2 regions of the Sporosarcina sp. SAFN-010 genome follow, and region 1 is predicted to be linked to the other one. Evidence: riboswitches for the same ligand, from Rfam matches in the RefSeq annotation. Region 1 holds a riboswitch; the other holds the start of a gene.
The links. A riboswitch is a leader RNA that binds a small molecule or an ion and turns the genes downstream of it on or off. The one in region 1 is predicted to bind FMN.

Region 1 (3,411 bases):
ACTGTGGAGATAGATGGGCTGCACGTGTTAGAAAGAATGAGACATAAAGGTGTAGGAAGTCAGTTGCAGCGATGGTTAATGGAGCAGTTTCCTGACAGACTAATTATTTTGGTCGCTGACGGTGAGGATACCCCAAGAGAAATGTACCAACAGCAAAACTACAAGTATATGGGTTGCCAATACGAAGCGGTGAAAGCCTGAATTTTTATTGGTAAATTACTTCTTATCTCGTGCTAAACTAATGATAGACAGACTTCTAATAAGTCCTGACTTGCAGTAGATGAAAAATCTCGCTCAATCTGCACAGATTCCTCTATTGGAAGCCGTGTTAGATGGCAGTCGAGTGGCTACTGTAGTTACAGACCCTCTCAACCAAGCAATCCAATCCTGATAATTCAGGACAATCTTGCTGCCGTTTCCCTTATTGGGGAAACGAGTCCCCATCGATTCAACTTATTAACACAAAAACTTAGTGAATTTGTTCAACACCATGAAGTAGATCATATCATCATTGATATTACAGGATTGTTCTAGAATCACGAGTCCCGATTAACAAGCTTGTTTGCCATTCAGGATGCCTTGAAACTAATGGGCGTTCAGTTATGTGTCACTGGTATATCTCCGAAAGTGGCCCAGTCATTAGTAAGTGATCGACTGTCAGATCAACAACTTCTAGCATTCGGCAAGCGATTGAGAAGATTCAATAATCCCCACAGTAAAAATATTTGTTAAGATAATCTAGAACTCGTTGTCTGTCTCAGTATCCAATCAGGGAGGACTCATCATGTTAGCAAGAAAAATCCTTTCCGCTACTATATCAGGAGTGCTGTTTTTCATATTACTTGGCTTCTTCATTCCCAATCCTTTCGGGGAACCCATCACGTCATTCTCTAATTACTTCGGATCGGTTTTGCTAAGTATTTCGGCCTATCTCCTCTACGGCACCCCGATCATACTTTTTTATGGAATTATATGTTCAATTATCAGCGATAAAATATCCGTTTTAATTAGTGAAAAAGTAAAATTCAATAATGCTGAAATTATTCTTTCCGGATTACTTCACGCAAGTTTCGGATTAGTATTTGCAGCATATGGACTAGTCGCATCGTTGCTGTATTTTGCTGTAGACCGAGTGATTAGAAAAAGAAAAATGCACGTTACAGGAAAGCAAATCATAACAGCGTTAGTTCTTCCAATCGCAGTATATGTCCTCTGTCTTGGATCCCTTGCAGCAGCAGATTTCTTCTCTGGCGGGTGGAAAGACTTGCTCGTTTAAAATTGAACATTCAGGTTGCAAGCTTACTAATAGCTGTGCTAGACTTTGAGACAACCGAATAATATTCCTTCGGGGCAGGGTGAAATTCCCTACCGGCGGTGATGAGCTTTTATGGCTCTTAGTCCGTGACCCGGCTGCATTTTTTGTAGACGGTGGATTTGGTGAAACTCCAAGGCCGACAGTTAAAGTCTGGATGGGAGAAGGAATGGTGCGTTTTTCAAATTTTTCATTTGACTGACGCTTATTTTGTCATGCTTACCCAGCCCCGCACATCTGTTGCGGGGCTTTTTTTGTTACATGAGGAATCTATGATTCAGGAGTGTTGTTATCTTTGGAAATTGAACACTATATGCAAATCGCTTTATCACTTGCGCAAGGTGCGGCAGGTCAAACTTCTCCGAATCCACCAGTCGGTTCCATTGTTGTGAACCATGGCAGGATTGTCGGAATGGGTGCTCATTTGCGCGCTGGCGAACGTCATGCAGAGCGGGTTGCTCTGGATATGGCAGGCAAAGAATCTGTTGGCGCTGATTTGTACGTCACTCTTGAACCTTGTTCGCATACCGGAAAAACACCGCCATGCACAGAAGCGATTTTGCAAGCAGGCATCTCTCGTGTCTACGTTTCGGCTTTAGATCCAAATCCGTTAGTTGCAGGGTCTGGAATACAGCGACTTCGAGATTCAGGTGTCGAGGTACAAATCGGAGTCTGTACAGATTTAGCACGCGAATTGTATCAACCTTTTTTTCATTTCATTCAGACCAAACAACCTCATGTAACGTTAAAAACAGCTATGACATTAGACGGTAAAATCGCAGCATTTTCAGGACACAGCAAATGGGTGACAAGCGAGCAATCTCGGCTTGACGTCCATCGTCTTCGCCATGTCCATGATGCCATTTTGACCGGCAGCAAAACGATTCTTCACGACAATCCCCTTCTTACCACCAGATTGCCCCAAGGTGGACTTCACCCTATTCGAGTTATTTTAGATACACACTTATCTACACCAGTTGCGAGTCAGGTTATTCAAAACACGGACGCTCCAACTTGGATTTTTTGTGGCAGCGCGGCGTCAAAAGAACACGAATTGAATTTCTTGCCGTATGATCACATCGAAGTTTTTCGTATGAATGAGCCTGCCATTTCAGTGTCTGACGTACTAGATAAGCTTGGCGCCCGTGGCATCATGACCCTTCTTGTAGAAGGAGGATCCTCTGTAAATGCATCTTTTTTACAAGCGGATGCTGTCGATCGGATCATTACGTACATCGCCCCAAGATTACTTGGAGGTACAGATTCTCTCACTCCAATCGGCGGGGAAAGTCCTGCCTTGATGAGTGACGCAAAAGATTTTGTTTTTGTAAAAACGGAACAGCTCGGTCCAGATTTAAAGGTAACGGCTGTACCAAAAGGAAGTGATTCTTATGTTCACAGGGATCATTGAGGAAATTGGGACTGTAAGAACAGTCCGTTCGTCAGGTCAATCAATGGAACTCACTGTGGCAGCTGTAGAAATACTGAAAGATGTCCGTTTAGGAGACAGTATCGCCGTTAACGGAACTTGTCTGACTGTGACATCATTTACGAATGGTCAGTTTACCGTGGACGTGATGCCTGAAACGTTTCGAACGACGTCGTTACATAACGCGAAAGCTGGTACTTCAGTAAATTTAGAACGTGCTCTTCGCGCGGATAGTCGTTTGGGCGGTCATTTTGTTTCCGGTCACGTTGACGGAACTGCGATTGTCCAAAAGTGTCAGCACATCGAGAATTCGCTTGTCATGCATTTATCACTCCCGCCTGGAGGATTGAACTATGTGCTTCCAAAAGGCTCGATTGCTCTTGACGGGACGTCTTTAACAATTTTTGATGTGGATGATGAAAGCATTTCGATTTCGCTCATCCCACATACTCAAAAAACAACGGTTCTTGCGCAGCGTAAACCGGGAGAACGTGTCAATGTGGAGTTTGATATGCTCGCAAAATACATGTTTAACATGCTACAGAAACAAACTCCTTCTGCTAAACGACCTTTGAACGAGGAATTTTTACAGCAAAACGGATTTTTATAAGGAAAGGGTGTTTCCTCATGTTTGATACGATCGAAGAAGCGATTCAAGACTTAAAACTCG
Region 2 (3,411 bases), on a different contig from region 1:
AGTGAAAACAACGCAACATCGCGCACTGAAAAGCTTAAGGACAAAAGTAACTTCGGCAGGACTAGAGAGGGGGGAGCCGAGTGAATCACGAACAAAAAGATGATGAATTGGAAAAGCTCCTTCACTCTATGCCGAAATTAAAGGATGAGCGATCTAAGGAAGAAGTACTGGAACGTTTGAAGAATGATGAGCGACTTACTAAAAGACCAGCCACGCCGTTGCGCAAGAAAAACCGCGTTGTTCCCTTAATAGTGGCAGTAGCAGCAGTCTTACTAGTTGCGATACTGATTCCTTCTTTCATGAGCTCTATGGACACTGGGAAGCAATCAGCAGATGAGGCGTCAATCCAAAGTGATTCAGAGGGTGTGCCTGCAGCTGCAAGAGAAGATAAAGAGATGGAGAACTTTTCAAAAGATGCTAGTTCAAAATCTGCCGTTTCAATGGGAGATGCTACTCAATATGCCGTTTATCCAGCTGATTTGGATGGAGGACGCATATTGCATATAGGGTTACAGGATGCTCAGGCTGTCAGTATTCCAGTGTCTATTCTTTTGTCAAAAGAACAGTTAGAAGCTAAAGGGCTAACGGGAGCGTCGACAGATCTGGAGCTTTACGAGGCATTTACTGGAGAGTTGGATGAGCAAGCGCTAGGTTTTAAACCGATGCACCCAATAGATGCGACATTTTCTGAAAAAGGAAATCAGCTTAGCGTCCTACTTAGTGATACGCATGAGTATGACTCGTCAACTGCTATACAGGAAGTGTTTCTTCACTCCTTGATGCAGACTTTCCCATCATATCGTGATATTCGAATATTAGATGATTCTGGAAAGCCAGCAGAGTTTGATCAAGTAGGTCAGCTTGAGCCGATCGATATACAAGCAGAACTAGCCAATACTCCATACTACGTCTACAAATTAGAAGATGGTCGAAAGGTGCTTTCACCAAACTCCATGTATCAAGCAGAGTCATTTAAAGAAGCCCTTCAACTCATGCGAACAGCACCAAATGGTCAGTATGATCCTGTGATTCCAAAAGAGATGGATTTCACTGTCATAGTAAATGATGGAATTGCTGAAGTTGAATTTAACAACAACTTACAACTAGATTCCTTACCAATGGATGAAGCAAGTCAACTAATTGATGGGCTTGCGTTAACAGCGGCTAGTTTCGATCTTCAGCTAAAAGTAGTCAATGTTGAACCATTGGATTGGAATGGATTGAATTTCAGAGCACCTCTCAAAGAGGTGGTCGGAGCGAATCCGATGCCACTTATTTTGAAGTAACAGTCAATCTGTAAACATACAAGTTTACAGATTGTTTTTTTTTCTATATACTAGTGGTGTAACAAAATATTGATTCATCTTCGGGGCAGGGTGAAATTCCCGACCGGCGGAAATGGAAGCGAAAGCTTTTTAGCCCGCGAGCTTAACAGCTGATTCCAGTGAGATTCTGGAGCCGACAGTATAGTCTGGATGGGAGAAGGTGAAGGCGAAGCCGTCTTTTTGTCTGTTAGGCAACGGCTTATTTAAGTGCGAGCATTCTATTGGGTGCTAGTGTCTTATTTAAACACGTCTACACACTCCCTTTAGCATGAATTTGCTGAAGGGTATTTTTGTGAAGACAGGCGAAAGATTAGGCAGATCCTTTCCTCTTTGTGAAGTGAATCGCAAAAGGAGAGAGTAGTATGAATAGCAAGAAATTACGGGTGATGATTTTAGTCGCCATCCTAGGTAGCATTTCCACAGTACTAATGCAGTTTAACTTCCCGCTACCAGCACTACCAGGTTTTTTGAAGATCGATTTTAGTGAAATTCCCGCAGTATTAGCGGTGATGACGCTAGGTCCGGTCGCAGGAATTCTTGTAGAGTTATTGAAGAACGTTCTCTACTGGTTCTTATCAGGAAGTCCGACAGGTGTACCTGTTGGGGAAATAGCTAATTTTGTGACTGGCGTATTGTTCATCATGCCGATCTACTTTATTTTCAACAAATTCCGTACCTCGCGTGGCTTGACTGTGGGACTTATATCAGGCACAATTTCCATGGCAGTTGGCATGAGTCTGTTAAATTATCTAGTCTTCTTGCCGGCATACACGTATTTCTTAAATGCACCGCCAGTAACTGGAGACGGACTTTATACAATGATCGTCTTAGGTATCTTGCCGTTCAACCTAATTAAAGGTGCTATATTAATGGGGATCTCCTTACTGCTATTTAAAAGTATGCAGAACTGGATTTCTCAACAACATCGCAAATTATCGGTTTGAAATAGAAAAACAGGCTACCCGCTAAAATGCGGGTAGCCTGTTTTTAGTCTTCATATTTAAGTGGATCGCCTTCGAATGGATCATCTGCAATTTTGATAGAGTCTGTTGGACATCCGTCAAATGCATCTTCAAGGTCCTCCAGCAGTTCTTCTGGAACTTCAGTATTTCCCGTGTTATCATCGAGGATAACAAACGCAATTCCTTCATCATCATAATCATAAATATCAGGCGCTGCAGCTCCGCAAGCTCCACAAGCGATACATGTGTCCTGATCTACGATAGTAAACTTTCGAGTAGACATGTTCGTTCTCTCCTCTTTTCTTCGCACTAGCAACTAGGTACTTCATCCATTCTAAAACGGTTTTCTACAGTTTTCAACCTTTAACCACTAGAAAGTAGGGATTCTTAGTGAAGTTGAGTTCAATAATTTTAAAGATCGCAGAAAAAATGGATGGGCAAAGGTCTTTAAATGCGAGTTTACATGTCTTACGTGGAAAGCGTTCAGGGCAAACACTCCAAGATATCGATTATTTTTCAATAAAACCATATTTTTCGCTACTCCCGAAACTAGCAGATTCAACTTTTGCAGAAGCTGTCAGGGCCCTTCAACATGAAGGATTGATAAGAGAAAGTGAAGGCATTGTAACAGTCACGGAAAAGGGAAAGCGAACGGAAAAAGAACTACGAGTTTTTCACTTTGATGGCTGGAATTATAGAGGAAGGGAAGAGATTTTCTTTTTGAGATTGGTCTTACTTGTACAAACGCTATCTCAGTTACGAGAATCCCGAAATTCTTTTCATCCAATTACGAATGACCGTAAGATCCAGCAGTTTGTGAAAGAAGTATTAAGAAGTCTTTACGATGCAAGACAGAATAGCGCACGTTATTTAGCAGGTGAGCTGCTACTAGCTTTGGAAATGACCGGTATTTCTGACCTTCAAGCATCCATATTGAGTCACCGCTTAACCGGTGTGGACGCTTCAGGCTGGACGTGGGAGCAACTTGAAGAAGCAACAAGCGAACCTGTCGCCAGTTTACAACTCGAATATTTAGAAGCGCTACACCGATTAATTGCTGTATCTGAAAGTGAAGAGTTTGCTGAAAAACTCCCGATATTACAAAAGCTTGCATATGGTATTCG

Region 2: it holds a riboswitch for FMN, as region 1 does, so the genes downstream of both, ACR65F_RS11370 (ECF transporter S component) here and ribD (bifunctional diaminohydroxyphosphoribosylaminopyrimidine deaminase/5-amino-6-(5-phosphoribosylamino)uracil reductase RibD) in region 1, are expected to answer to the same signal.

What each region holds. Positions count from the first base shown of each region.
Region 1 covers NZ_JBPFDS010000006.1:115,698-119,108, reverse strand. The annotation lists gene ACR65F_RS09050 (GNAT family N-acetyltransferase) at 1-201, shown strand, start outside; gene ACR65F_RS09045 (hypothetical protein) at 785-1,276, shown strand; FMN riboswitch at 1,338-1,485, shown strand; gene ribD (bifunctional diaminohydroxyphosphoribosylaminopyrimidine deaminase/5-amino-6-(5-phosphoribosylamino)uracil reductase RibD) at 1,608-2,723, shown strand; gene ribE (riboflavin synthase) at 2,704-3,351, shown strand; gene ACR65F_RS09030 (bifunctional 3,4-dihydroxy-2-butanone-4-phosphate synthase/GTP cyclohydrolase II) at 3,369-3,411, shown strand, end outside.
Region 2 covers NZ_JBPFDS010000009.1:37,301-40,711, forward strand. The annotation lists gene ACR65F_RS11360 (sigma-70 family RNA polymerase sigma factor) at 1-103, shown strand, start outside; gene ACR65F_RS11365 (hypothetical protein) at 81-1,286, shown strand; FMN riboswitch at 1,359-1,491, shown strand; gene ACR65F_RS11370 (ECF transporter S component) at 1,688-2,269, shown strand; gene ACR65F_RS11375 (ferredoxin) at 2,313-2,570, opposite strand; gene ACR65F_RS11380 (YpbB family protein) at 2,678-3,411, shown strand, end outside.